2 regions of the Vibrio harveyi genome follow, and region 2 is predicted to be linked to the other one. Evidence: predicted binding sites of a transcription regulator. Region 2 holds the regulator's gene; the other holds the start of a gene.
The links. The regulator PurR, encoded in region 2, represses purine synthesis genes. The targets are predictions, from matches to a motif close to TNANGNAAACGTTTNCNTNA.

Region 1 (7,379 bases), 840 kb from region 2:
TAGCGACCGTGCACTTCGCAAACTAGAAGCACTACTGGCCGTTGCGGATGAAACTGCTTCACTGATCATCACTGGTAACGGTGATGTCGTTCAGCCAGAAAACGATCTTATCGCCATTGGCTCTGGCGGCGCATACGCGCAAGCAGCAGCAACCGCATTATTAGAAAACACAGATCTAGACGCGCGAGAAATCGCAGAAAAATCACTGAACATTGCTGGTGACATCTGTGTATTCACCAACCATCATCACACTGTAGAAGAGCTAGAATCTACAGCAGAGCTTCCTAAGCCAACGGCTTAAGCGTAATCGTAACGAAGTAAGGAAAGAATATGTCTGAAATGACTCCTCGCGAAATCGTTCATGAACTGAACCGCCACATTATTGGTCAAGACAAAGCAAAATGTTCGGTTGCGATTGCACTACGTAACCGCTGGCGTCGTATGCAGCTTAAAGAAAGCTTGCGTGTCGAAGTAACGCCAAAGAATATCCTTATGATTGGTCCAACTGGCGTTGGTAAGACAGAGATCGCTCGTCGTCTTGCTAAGCTGGCAAACGCACCTTTCATCAAAGTCGAAGCAACAAAGTTCACCGAAGTGGGCTATGTAGGTAAAGAAGTGGAAACCATCATCCGCGATCTGACCGATGTTGCTGTGAAGATGACTCACCAACAAGCGATGGAAAAAGTAAAATTCCGCGCTGAAGAGCAAGCCGAAGAGCGTATTCTTGATGCCCTACTGCCACCAGCACGTGATGCTTGGGGTCAAACAGAGCAGAAAGAAGATACATCGAACACGCGCCAAGTCTTCCGCAAGAAACTGCGCGAAGGTCAGCTAGACGACAAAGAAATCGAAATCGATGTAGCTGCACCGCAAATGGGTGTCGAGATCATGGCGCCTCCTGGTATGGAAGAAATGACCAACCAGCTACAGGGTATGTTCCAAAACCTCGCTGGCGACACCAAGAAAAAACGCAAGCTGAAAATCAAAGACGCGATGAAAGCATTGGCGGAAGAAGAAGCAGCGAAACTGGTGAACCAAGAAGAGCTGAAAGAGTCTGCCATCTTCAACGTAGAGAACAACGGCATCGTATTCATCGATGAGATCGATAAGATTTGTAAGCGCGGTGAAAGCTCTGGCCCTGACGTTTCTCGCGAAGGTGTTCAGCGTGACCTGTTACCTCTTATTGAAGGTAGCACGGTATCAACGAAGCACGGTATGGTGAAAACAGACCACATCCTATTCGTCGCTTCTGGCGCATTCCAAGTAGCGAAACCTTCTGACCTGATCCCAGAATTGCAAGGTCGTCTACCAATTCGTGTTGAGCTTGAAGCACTGACCAGCAACGACTTCAAACGTATCCTAACTGAGCCAAAAGCGTCTCTGACAGAACAATACGTTGCGCTGATGAAAACTGAAAACGTGGATGTAGAATTCACGGAAGATGGCATCACGCAAATCGCGGAAGCGGCATGGACAGTAAACGAAACCACTGAAAACATCGGTGCACGTCGTCTGCATACTGTGATGGAGCGTTTGATGGATGAGATTTCTTACGACGCAGCAGAGCAATCAGGTGCGAAGTTCGTGATTAATGCGGCTTACGTGAAAGATCGCCTAGGCGATACGATTGAAGATGAAGATCTAAGCCGCTTTATTCTTTAATCGCAATCTATCATGCCAAAGCCCAGAACCTTGTTTCTGGGCTTTTTCGTTTAGAATGATGGGGACTTTAACAAGCTCTAGACCAAAAGAGTTCATCATCCTAGCGAACTCAGGCGTGGCTATGGATCTAATCATCGCGTGCATCGCCTTCTTCTCTTCATGAAAGAGCGCTGTTTTATTGCCTCAAATATGGAAACTGTGTTCCTTCTCTATAAGTCTTTGAGTCTTAATTGAGTTGTTTCAAGTCAATAGCGCATCGAGCGCTTTGTGCTTATACTGGGCACATTGGTTACTAGCACGAAATATCCATGAAACAATCATTGCAGATCTGGCTTGAAGCCGCTCGCCCAAAAACTTTACCTCTCGCACTGGTGTCTATTTTAACTGGTAGCGTACTTGCGTACTCTGCTGGTCACTTCTCGCTGACTATCGCAGTGATGGCATTTGTCACAGCAACACTGCTGCAGATTCTATCTAACCTTGCGAACGATTATGGCGACGCAGTGAAAGGCACAGATAACGACAATCGCTTAGGTCCTCAGCGGGCGATGCAGTCTGGCGCAGTCACAGCGGATCAAATGAAAAAAGCGATCATTTTCAACATCATTCTGACTGCCATTGCTGGTCTGACACTGGTGTTTTACGCGCTGAGCTCGTTTGAAAGCATCATTACCTTTATTGGCTTAGGCATTCTTGCCATCCTTGCTGCGATTGCGTACACCATGGGCAGTAAGCCTTACGGCTATGTTGGTCTAGGTGACTTGTCAGTATTCCTTTTCTTTGGCTTACTTGGTGTATCTGGCACTTACTTCCTGCACACGGGTCATGTTGATGCGACGTTATTCTTACCAGCGCTAGGCTGTGGTTTATTGGCGGTAGCAGTCCTGAACATCAATAATATGCGTGATATCGAAAATGACAGCGAATGTGGCAAACGCACCATGGCAGTTCGACTAGGACAACGTAAAGCCAAGCAGTATCACTTTATTTTGCTTGGTGGTGCGCTACTGGCTTTTGCCGCTTACCTGCTCATTCAAGACAAGCCAGTATGGATCAGCTTACCCTTCTTGCTCAGCATCTACGTAATAGCCCACCACGGGAAAGCCGTTTGGGATACTGAAAAACCAGCACAAATTGCACCTATGATGCCAGTTGTCGTGAAGTGCTCACTGGTGACTAACGTTTTATTTGCAACAATTGTGGTAGCTCAAACTCTGATGAGTTAAAAAAGGATTGTCATTGCATTGACTTAATGCCTAGATATACTCAAAGACAACAGTTTCTGTTTAGAAAGGTACGCTATGGAATACAATACCTCAGCACTCTGTGATATCTATCTTGATCAGGTAGATGTAGTTGAACCGATGTTCAGTAACTTTGGCGGTCGAGCGTCGTTTGCCGGGCAAGTGACGACGATTAAGTGTTTTGAAGACAACGCACTGATCCGTGAAACGTTAGAACAAGATGGTATCGGGCGAGTATTGCTGATTGATGGTGGCGGTTCCTTGCGCAGAGCCTTAATCGATGCAGAAATCGCAACACTAGCAGAAGAAAACGAATGGGAAGGGATTGTGGTTTATGGTTGTGTTCGCGAAGTGGACGAACTGGAAGACATGAACCTTGGCATTCAGGCTCTCGCTTCAATTCCTGTTGGGGCAGCAAATCAAGGCATTGGTGAAATCGACGTACCAGTGAACTTTGGTGGCGTTAGCTTCCTACCTGAAGATTACATCTATGCCGATAGCACAGGCATCATTCTTTCACCTGAGCCACTCAATGTAGACTTAGAGCTCGATGAAGAAGACGAAGATGAAGATGAAGATGAAGCAGAGTTAAATTAATCTTTTATTAGCAACTAGCCGCATCGCTAAAAAACATCGCCAAATACGCAAACACCCGCCGAAGCGGGTGTTTTTGATTCTGGATACTTAAGTGGATTATTCCACTTCGTCCATCTTGCCAAGTAGTGCACGAATGCGCTCTTGCCATTGTGCGTGCTCTTGTTGAGCTTGCTGAGATTTTTGCTCTAGCTCTTCACGTTGAGAACGAAGCTCGTTAGCTTCTGTTTCAAGTTTTACTTTATCTTCTTTCAGCTCTTCGACTTCCATCTGAAGAAGAGTGATTGTGTCAACTGCAGTTTGAATTTTCGCTTCTAGTTGTTCTAGTACTTCAAAAGACATCTTGGCCTACCTATTGTTATTCCGTTGGGACGATGCGCGAGCGTTCGCTTGCACCTTACCGATAAGGTTCATTCTACTCAGCGTAGCGACGATAAACACTCACTATATTCGATATTTCGCATCATTCGGTTAAAAAATCAGCGCAATCTCACTAAACGCTGACTTTTCTTATCCTAGAGGCATTTTTGAACAATGCAATTTGCTCTCACGACGCCAAAAACTCACCCAAGTATTGATCAAATTCAACTTAGTTAAAGTAAAAGCTCAGCAAAAAGGCAAACGTTTAACTTACGATGTGATAGAATCGCCGCGCAAATTCTTCTTCCCTCTTGTTACTTGGAGACATCATGAAACGCGATTTAGCAATGGCATTTTCCCGTGTTACTGAAGGTGCCGCTCTGGCTGGCTATAAATGGCTTGGTCGTGGCGACAAAAACGCAGCGGACGGTGCTGCTGTTGAAGTTATGCGCACCTTGCTGAACAAAACAGACATCAGTGGTGAAATCGTTATTGGTGAAGGCGAAATCGATGATGCGCCAATGCTATACATTGGTGAGCAAGTGGGCATCGGTGGCGATGAAGTAGATATCGCCGTTGACCCGATTGAAGGCACACGCATGACGGCAATGGGTCAATCTAACGCATTAGCAGTGCTAGCAGCCGGTGAGAAAGGCAGCTTCCTTAAAGCGCCGGACATGTACATGGAAAAATTGGTTGTTGGTCCTGGTGCAAAAGGCGTTATCGACTTAGGTAAACCTCTAAAAGAAAACCTAGAAAACGTTGCTAAAGCACTGAACAAGACTCTTGATACACTTGTTGTGATTACGCTTGCTAAGCCACGTCACGATGAAGTGATCGCAGAGATGCAAGCAATGGGCGTTCGTGTGTTCGCAGTGCCAGACGGTGATGTAGCCGCTTCAATCCTAACTTGTATGCCAGATAGCGAAGTAGACGTGATGTACTGCATCGGCGGCGCTCCAGAAGGCGTAGTATCGGCAGCAGTGATTCGCGCACTAGACGGTGACATGCACGGTCGTCTTCTTCCTCGTCACGAAGTAAAAGGCGATACTGAAGAAAACCGCATCTACGGCGCTGCTGAACTTCAACGCTGTGAAGAGATGGGCGTTCAAGCGAACGTGGTTCTAAAGATGGAAGACATGGCACGCAGCGACAACGTAGTATTCTCTGCAACGGGTATTACCAAGGGTGACCTACTGGAAGGTATCTCTCGTCAAGGTAACATCGCAACAACAGAAACCCTATTGATTCGCGGTCGCTGCCGTACTATTCGCCGCATCAAGTCTACGCACTACCTAGAGCGTAAAGACCCTGAAGTGCGCGATATCATTCTTTAAGCAGTATTCGAGGCTCCCACTCCCCCTGAGTTGGAGCCTTTCTATTCTGGTAAGTCATTTAAACTTCGTTTTTAATCGCGAGACTGAGAATCTAATTCCAGCAAGCTCTTAAGCTTTATTCCTCCTCCAGACCACAGAATCAAAGGATAATAGATTCTGAATCACACTCGTTCCTCGTTGTTCAGAATGACGACTACTTTAACAAGCTATAAACCAAAAGAGTTCGTCATCCTAGCAAGCTCAAGCGAGACTAAGGATCTAGTAGCAGCGCCCCCAAACTCTTCCTTATTCACCTCAAATCACAGCACAAACGGATGATAGATTCTGAATCACACTCGTTCCTCTTTGTTCAGAATGACGATTACTTTAACAAGCTACAAACCAAAAGAGTTCGTCATCCTAGCGAGCTCAAGCGAGACTAAGGATCTAGTAACAGCGCCCCCAAACTCCTCCTCATTCACCTCAAGTCACAGCACAAACGGATAATAGATTCTGAATCACACTCGTTCCTCGATGTTCAGAATGACGATTACTTAAACAAGCTATAAACCAAAAGAGTTCGTCATCCTAGCGAGCTCAAGCGAGACTAAGGATCTAGTAGCAGCGCCCCCAAACTCTTCCTCATTCACCTTAAATCGCCGCACAAATGGATAATAGATTCTGCATCACACTTGTTCCTTGTTGTTTAGAATGACGACATATACCCAACAAATCCACACACAAATTAAGTCAACACTTTTCTTTACTAACCCTATCGAGCATAATATGTACTGATGTATAGATGGTGGGTATATGAAGACCGTAGATAGGATTTTGCAAATCGTTAAGCGTGATGGCTCTGTCACTGCGAAACAACTCTCTTCTGAACTGGGAATGACAACCATGGGTGCGCGTCAGCATCTACAAGGTTTAGAAGATGACGGCATCCTGTCGATTCATGATGTAAAGGTCAAAGTTGGGCGCCCAACCCGTCATTGGTCCCTTACACAAAAAGGTCATGAGCAATTTGCTGATCGCCACGGCGAACTGACCATTCAGTTTATTGAAGCGGTAGAGCACATCTTCGGTAAAGACGGATTGGAGAAAGTCACATCTGAGCGCGAGAAACTCACCCTACAAAACTACCAGCAACACCTTGAGCAGTGCGACTCTCTGGAAAGCAAGTTACAGACACTTGTTACTCTGCGTGAGCAAGAAGGCTACATGGCAGAACTAGAGAAAGATGAACATGGGTTTATTCTCATCGAAAATCACTGCCCTATTTGCAAAGCAGCCACTCGCTGCCCAAGTTTGTGCCAATCTGAACTCAATGTCTTCCAATCACTTTTAGGTAGCGAAACCAAAATCGAACGAGATGAGCACATCATCAGTGGTCAACGTCGCTGCGTGTACCGAATCCAGCAATAAATCTTCGATCAAACCAACCGCTATTATGAACATACTCTCTTATAAATGAGACTATGACGCAATTCATCCGCTCTCATCCTCTGTGTAGATTAAGCTTTTAGTAACTAGGAGCAACATCCAATGGATTTGGAGCGGCTATGCCGAACAGTTATACACCTCAAGTTTTGCCCTCATTCGATGAAATGGTAAAAATGGCAGAACAAGACCCCGAAGCCTTTGAGCAATTTCGTCACGATATGGCGAAAGAGATGATTGAAGGTGCTTCAGAGCAGATGCAACCACGATTGTGGGCACAGCAAAGTCACATAGATAGAGTCATTCATAACTGCAAAAATCCCAACCACACAAATGTCGTATTAATGAATGAATTGCAGAAACAGGTCGTGAAATTCAGAGAGGCATTACAAGGGGAAACCGCCCCAACTAAAAAAGCCGATGTGGTTGAGTTGAAAACGTTTAAAGATAGGGATGATTTTTACTAAAACTCGTTGGATAAATCGAGAAAGTCAGGATTCGTTTTTCTCACTAAATCTAACTTCCACTCTCGCTTCCATTGTTTCAACTGCTTTTCTCGGTTTATGGCAGTTGCCATATCTTCAAACAGCTCAAAGTAAACGAGCTTGTGAACGTGATATTTCTTGGTAAAACCCTCAACGATTCCGTTTTTATGCTGCCATATTCTTTGGGCTAGTTGGCTGGTAACACCAATGTAGAGAACTGAGTTATTTTTTGAAGTTAGGATGTAAACGCAAGGTATCTTGTCGATGGTTCATTC
Region 2 (7,379 bases):
CGGTAATTCCTATCGCTAATGGCGACAAGCGGTAAATGCTCGCTCCGTCAGTAATCTCACTGACAAAACGGCTCATAAGACGCTGCTTAACCATCTCGTTAATGGCATTGTTCGCACGGAAAGCCGAAGCTTCTCCCGTCTCATCAAAAAGTCGAGTGACGATGGCAAATGCGTCGTGCAATTCACCTTCACCCAATTCTTCATCGAACCTTTCATTACTTAATACAGCGATAGCAATCAAAAATGCCAGTCGCTCAGTGGTCAGGTTCAACGAGAAATCGTGCTGCTTTACCCAGCCAACCAACTCATCGATTGGTTGCTCTGCAGCATTGAGAGTCATCTCACTCATCGTTATTCCTGTTTATCGTTCTTCTTAGCCCACACATGAATATAGCGGCCTAATGAGAGGTATGGCTCTTGTCGACAAAGTTGTTTTTCTAGCGCCAACACATCTTCAAACTCGTAATCGCCCATGTATTGCATATTACCTATGTAATCACTGAATGAACGAATACCAGATTTACCACAAATACTAAAACCAGAATCTTCTATCCATTGATAAACCTCTTCAGGTTTTAGCCCTTTTTGTGGCTGTAGTTTAAATCTTTTTCGGTGAGGCATGCCGTCTAAAACATGAGGAATGTTGCCACAAACCACATTTTTATAGACCAAGCCGTGGTGGTTATAGAACATAACCGAAGCGATGCCCCCCGGTTTGACCTGCTCCAAAAGCGTTTCAAGTGCGGTTTTCGGATCAACCAACCACTCCATAACGGCATGGAACATGACAAGATCCACCTGCGCTTCCATGTGTTCACCAATGGATTGGACAGGCGAATGAATCAGGCGATACTGCTCAAGCAAACCGTTTTTTTCAATATCCTTCTTTGCTAGTTGCAGCATTTCCGAAGATAGATCACACAAAGCGACATGATGTCCGAGCTTAGCAAGCTTTTGCGACATTTGTGCTAAACCACCACCAGCATCAAGGACTTGTAATGCTTGATGGTCGGCGTCTAATTCACTTAGAATCTGTAGAAAATCTTCCCACACAATGATTTGTCGGATCTCCCCTTTATCGGAGCCGTAAATATTTTTTGCAAATTTGTGGGCGATATCGTCGAAATTGCGGTCTTCTGTCACTTCTGCTGAGTTATCATAACGGATTGTGCCGCTATTCTGTCACAAGGAAAGCAGGAATAAAGAGGGTTATCCTCATTTTTATTATCAATTGATGTTTTTTCGGACTATTTATGTATGTTTGAGCTGAAAAAAGTAATGTCAGCCTTGTTAATGCCGCTTCCGGCATTGCTAATCATAGGCTTGTTAGGTCTTGCTCTCATTAGTTTTACCACGAAACGTAAAACTGGCTGCTTTGTTGTTCTATTCTCTTTTGTCGGCATTTTCCTCGTTGCCTTCCAACCTGTTTCAACCAAGCTTCTGATGCCTCTTGAGCGCGAGTACAAAGCGTTTTTACCTGTATCAGGTAGCATTGACTATGTCATGGTGCTTGGTAATGGTCATGTCGTCGATGATGAGATCCCACCAACTTCTCAACTAAGCCGTACAGCGCTAATGCGCCTTACCGAGGGCATCCGTATTTTACGTATGTACCCTGGCGCTAAGTTAATTTTGTCCGGTTATGCAGGTGGATCTGAAATCAGTCATGCGCGCATGATGGCTAACGTGGCACTTTCTCTTGGTGTCGCAAAGTCCGACATCATCCTTCTCGAAGACGCTAAAGACACATGGGAAGAAGCCCGCCAAGCCGCTGCCTTTGTGAAGCAAAAAGACATTGTGCTGGTAACCTCAGCAAGCCATATGAAGCGTGCTTTGTACGAGTTTAATGCTGCAGGTATCAAGCCAATCCCTGCGCCAACCAACTTTATGGCAATTGATGACATTGAACAGCCATGGCAAAAGTACACTCCGAAAGCTCGTTACTTAGAACAAACCGAATTGTATTGGCATGAGTATTTAGGTGGGTTGTGGCAAAAGTTGCGTGATAACGTAGGTCAAACACCAATGGTTGAAGTAGAACAACCATAAAACACTTAAAAACGATTCAGTGGTCAAATTGCGGAAACAAAAAAGGAGAGCCAATGCTCTCCTTTTTTCTTTAGGTATGATTTAATCACCAGCAAACATGTAGCCTTCACCGTGAACCGTCACAAAGATTTGTGGGTTCTTAGGATCAAACTCCATCTTAGCGCGCATGCGGCGAATCAGTACGTCAATCGTACGATCATTTGGCGCATCCACTCGGTGGCTGATCATATTCAAAATACGCTCGCGGCTTAGTACCTGATTTGGGTACGAGGACAGTGCAACCAATAACTCGTATTCAGCTTTGGTTAGTTTCACTGGCTCACCATTACGGCTTAGAGCTCGACGCTGAATATCAAACGTCCACTCACCGAAGCGCACAATGTGTTCTTCATTAGTGTCGTTCGCTGCTTTTTGAGAACCGCTGCGTGCCGCAGAGATGCGCCATAGCAAGTTCTTCACGCGAACCAATAATTCCCTTAGTTCAAAAGGCTTTGTCACATAATCGTCTGCGCCCATTTCTAGACCAACGATTTTGTCAATGCTATCCGTGCGTCCTGTCACTAATATGATGCCGATATCTGATTGGCTGCGTAATTCACGCGTAAGCATAAGGCCGTCTTCGCCAGGCAGGTTAATATCCAGCATGATTAGGTCAACATCACCGCCTTGAAGCACTTCGCGCATCTCTGCGCCGCTTTCTGCTTCACTGACTTTGTAACCTTCATTTTGGAAATAGCCCGCGAGCTTACTGCGAGTTACAACATCATCTTCTACGACTAATACGTGATAGCTCATTTACACCACTTTCTGTCTTTTTTATTTTCCAAGACGTATTCTATTCATAACTAGTAACATTTCTAGTCATAGATACATTAAAAAGCAAGATTTTGCGATTTTATTGATTCAAAGCAAGCTTATTTACAGCCATTCACAAATACGCATATTTTCCAATAATGCATAACAATTATAGTTACTGCTATTCATCTTAATTGTTTACACTTAAGGGATAACCATTCAGGAGCAAAAAAATGCAAGAAGTGAAAGCTTTTAACGAGAAACGCGCAGAAATCTATTGGTGGTTTTCTAGCCTGTTCGCAAAAGAACTGACAGAGAAAGAACTAGAAACCTACCACAGTGTTGAAATTCGAAGCTTTTTAGCGGGTCTTGGTGAAAACGAATCACTAAAACCAGCTGTTGATACCCTTGTTGATGCACTCAACCGTTTACAAGACCGTGAAGACGCTCAGTTAGAATTAGCAGCGGACTTCTGTGAACTCTTTCTAAAAACAGAAAAGCACGGCGCACTGCCTTATGCTTCAATGTACATCGGCGAATCTGGTTTATTAAATGATAAGCCAGCAGAAGAGATGGAAAAACTGATGGCAGACTTTGGCGTGCAAGTGGACGAAAATCTGAAAGAACCAGCGGACCACTTAGCGGTCGAGCTAGATTTTCTAGGCAACATGATTATCCGCTCGAACGAACTAGAGCAAGATAAACATATGGAAGAAGCGTTCGGAAAACAGAACGAGTTCATCCAACAACACCTTATGACTTGGCTGCCACAGTTTGCTGCTAAATGTAAGCAATTCGACGAATTTGGCTTCTACATTAGCGTTACGCAACTATTAATTGCATTTTGTAAACTGGACAGCACCTACCTTCTTGGTGAATAATTGCCACCTATTTTGGGGAGTCTGTCATTCAGACTCCCTATTTTATTCGTTTGTTTTTAATCTGGCACAGAGAAATACAATCAATTTAGCCGTTAAAATGTGACCTCAGGGGCACAAAACAACTGCCTAGAATATTGCCAGCTTGCTCGCATCAGTCTAAAATGTGAGCGCAAACGATTAAATATGATTTATATGTAAACCGCTGAAATAAAGCGGTTTTTGTGTTTTCTTAACAGGATTGCTGACCAATTCCTCACTTATATAAGAAAGGAATATGAGACTCAGCGATAAATGTTGCTACAAACCTTTTTATACCGATTTCGGAACAACCGCTGCCAAATATCTCAGCAATGCCCCTATTCGCAGTTGCTCGGTTTGCGCAAGACCCTAAGCGTATGGTTGTCTTCACTACGGTATTTACAGTAGCTCGATACAGGACATCATTTATGGCCACTATTAAAGACGTTGCTCGCTTAGCCGGCGTTTCTACCACTACGGTTTCGCACGTAATTAATAAAACTCGCTTTGTTGCTGAAGCAACTCAAGAAAAAGTAATGAAAGCGGTGGATGAACTTAATTACGCACCAAGTGCCGTTGCGCGCAGTTTAAAATGCAACTCAACTCGTACCATCGGTATGTTAGTTACTCAATCTACCAACCTATTCTTCTCTGAAGTAATCGACGGCGTTGAGAGCTACTGTTACCGTCAAGGTTACACTCTGATCCTATGTAACACGGGCGGTATTTACGAGAAGCAACGTGACTACATCCGCATGCTAGCTGAGAAACGTGTAGATGGCATTCTAGTAATGTGTTCTGACCTTACGGAAGAGCTAAAAGAGATGCTTGACCGTCATTCAGATATTCCTAAAGTTGTCATGGATTGGGGTCCTGAAAGCTCACAAGCAGACAAGATCATCGATAACTCAGAAGAAGGCGGTTACATCGCAACAAAATACCTGATCGACAATGGTCATACTGATATTGCTTGTCTGAGCGGTCACTTCGAAAAAGCAGCTTGCCAAGAACGTATTGCGGGTTACCGTCGTGCGATGGCTGAAGCAAATCTAGCCGTTAACGAAGATTGGATTCTTGAAGGCAACTTTGAGTGTGACACGGCTGTCTTAGCTGCAGATAACATCAGTGCTATGGACAAACGTCCAACCGCTGTTTTCTGTTTCAATGACACTATGGCTCTTGGCTTGATGAGCCGCCTACAACAAAACGGTATCAAAGTACCAGACGATATTTCTGTTATCGGTTACGACAATATCGAACTTGCTGAGTACTTCTCTCCACCGCTAACGACGATTCACCAACCAAAACGTCGTGTGGGTAAAAATGCATTTGAGATCCTACTTGAGCGCATCAAAGATAAAGAGCATGAGAAGCGTGTTTTCGAAATGCAACCAGAGATCGTTGTGCGTAATACAGTTAAGAAATTGAACTGATCTCTCACTTGATTTTATAAAGCGCTCCTAGGGGCGCTTTTTTATTGCCTAAAAATAACTTTTTTGGACATTTCATCAGAAAAATAATTTAAAGAACGAAGATAAGTTGCTGTTTTAACTCAAGGTAGCACATATCCTTGATAGACCTTTTGTATTACAATTATACATTCCAGCATATGAAACTTTACACATCAAATTACCACTATTAACTGAACCAAGATCACACTTCAACGTTTGAAACGTGATGTTAATTCAATATACGAAGTATCCTCAAAGAGTCACGCACAGGGCAAACCATCCGAAAGGGTGGGACGCAAAGCCTCCGGCCTGAACCATCTTATTAGATGGAAGGTAGCGGGGTTACCGATGGCAAATATGCATTAAGTGAGTTTACCCTTTAATGACATTGTGTCTGCATGCATTTGCTAATCTCTCGGACCTGATTTTTGGTGGCGTAATATTAATTACACCGAGATAACACACCATGGATAAACCGATACTCAAAGACTCAATGAAGCTGTTTGAGGCACTTGGTAATATCAAGTCGCGCTCAATGTTTGGTGGTTTTGGGCTCTTCGCCGATGAAACGATGTTTGCGCTTGTCGTAAACAATCAACTTCATATTCGAGCTGACCAACAAACTTCATCTGACTTCGAGACTCAAGGACTAAAACCGTACGTCTACAAGAAACGTGGTTTCCCAGTCGTTACGAAATACTATGCAATTTCTGATGATCTTTGGGACACAACCGACCGCTTGATTGAAGTTGCCAAGCAATCCCTCGAGACTGCTAAGCAAGAGAAAAAACAACAAGCAAGCACCAAGCCTAATCGATTGAAAGATCTACCTAACCTGCGTCTAGCAACTGAGCGTATGCTCAAGAAAGCGGGCATTGACTCTGTAGAGCAACTTGAAGCAGAAGGCGCGCTAAACGCATACAAAGCAATCCAAGATACGCATGCCTCTACGGTAAGCCTTGAACTGCTCTGGGCGTTAGAAGGTGCAATCAAAGGCACACATTGGAGTGTCGTACCTCAGTCTCGTCGAGAAGAATTGATGAGTGCTCTTTCCTAAAGCATTTATATCAGCATGACATTGAGTAAAAGCCGCAGTTTTCAAACTGCGGTTTTTTTTTGAAATTTTTTATTGCCCCATTCTGTCTTATTATCTAAGAAGCCAAACGGAGCTATTGATATGAATAAGAAACTGATTTTAGGACTGATCCTACTCGCGACGATTATCTTTTTAGGCGTGAATTTTGGTCAATACCTAACGCTAGAAAACGCGAAGGCGCAACAAGAAGCGTTGAACACTTTTATTAGCGAAAACTTCGTATTCGCTGCTGCCACTTATTTCTTTGCTTACATTGCCATCACTGCGTTTTCGATTCCAGGCGCAGCAGTGGTGACTTTGCTTGGTGCGGCGCTATTTGGTTTCTGGACAAGTTTGCTGCTGGTTTCTTTTGCCAGCACAATCGGTGCAACGATCGCTTTTTTAAGCAGCCGTTACCTATTGAGGGAATGGGTACAGAGTAAGTTTGGAAACAAGCTAGGTGCGATCAACCAGGGTGTAGAAAAAGACGGCGCATTTTACCTGTTTTCGCTACGCTTAATCCCTGTTTTTCCATTTTTCCTAATCAACTTGTTAATGGGTCTAACACCAATGACTATTGCTCGATTCTACTTAACAAGCCAAATTGGTATGTTGCCCGGCACTGCGGTTTATCTGAATGCAGGTACACAGCTAGCAACCATTGATAGTCTTTCTGGAATTGTGTCACCAACCGTATTAGCATCGTTTGCTCTACTTGGTTTGTTCCCTATTATCGCTAAATGGGTTATGAATAAGGTTCGCCCTGCACAAGTACAGAATGGAAACGCTTAATGAAAATATACATCGCTAAAAATCCGGCTGAAGCTCATATCGTTTGTGAGCTTCTTAAAACCGAGCAAATAGCCTGCGAAGTGCGAGGTGAAGGCATGTTCGGATTGAAGGGAGAGCTGCCTTTTAGCGATGATACTGACCCGTATGTTTGGCTTTTACATCCGGAGCAACAGTTGAAAGCATCAGCCATCGTCGAAGACTATCGAAAACAAGCAGAACTTATTTACCAAGATTGGCAGTGCCCACAATGTTCGGAGCAAAATGAAGGTCAATTTGGCGCTTGTTGGCAATGCGGATATCAAATAGGGGAGCCTTAAT

Region 1: a site for PurR is predicted at 4,114-4,133, ahead of glpX (class II fructose-bisphosphatase). Genes of this name have one in related genera too.

Annotation. Positions count from the first base shown of each region.
Region 1 is NZ_CP125875.1:2,832,398-2,839,776, forward strand. It holds gene hslV (ATP-dependent protease subunit HslV) at 1-301, shown strand, start outside; gene hslU (ATP-dependent protease ATPase subunit HslU) at 331-1,662, shown strand; gene QMY49_RS13430 (1,4-dihydroxy-2-naphthoate polyprenyltransferase) at 1,971-2,888, shown strand; gene rraA (ribonuclease E activity regulator RraA) at 2,964-3,503, shown strand; gene zapB (cell division protein ZapB) at 3,600-3,842, opposite strand; gene glpX (class II fructose-bisphosphatase) at 4,190-5,197, shown strand; gene QMY49_RS13450 (helix-turn-helix transcriptional regulator) at 5,990-6,604, shown strand; gene QMY49_RS13455 (DUF3135 domain-containing protein) at 6,742-7,086, shown strand; gene QMY49_RS13460 (GIY-YIG nuclease family protein) at 7,083-7,370, opposite strand.
Region 2 is NZ_CP125875.1:1,990,083-1,997,461, forward strand. It holds gene mukF (chromosome partition protein MukF) at 1-349, opposite strand, end outside; gene cmoM (tRNA uridine 5-oxyacetic acid(34) methyltransferase CmoM) at 352-1,143, opposite strand; gene elyC (envelope biogenesis factor ElyC) at 1,258-2,049, shown strand; gene torR (two-component system response regulator TorR) at 2,131-2,844, opposite strand; gene torD (molecular chaperone TorD) at 3,078-3,725, shown strand; gene purR (HTH-type transcriptional repressor PurR) at 4,172-5,176, shown strand; cyclic di-GMP riboswitch class I at 5,455-5,544, shown strand; gene QMY49_RS09555 (TfoX/Sxy family DNA transformation protein) at 5,661-6,251, shown strand; gene QMY49_RS09560 (TVP38/TMEM64 family protein) at 6,372-7,061, shown strand; gene QMY49_RS09565 (putative signal transducing protein) at 7,061-7,378, shown strand.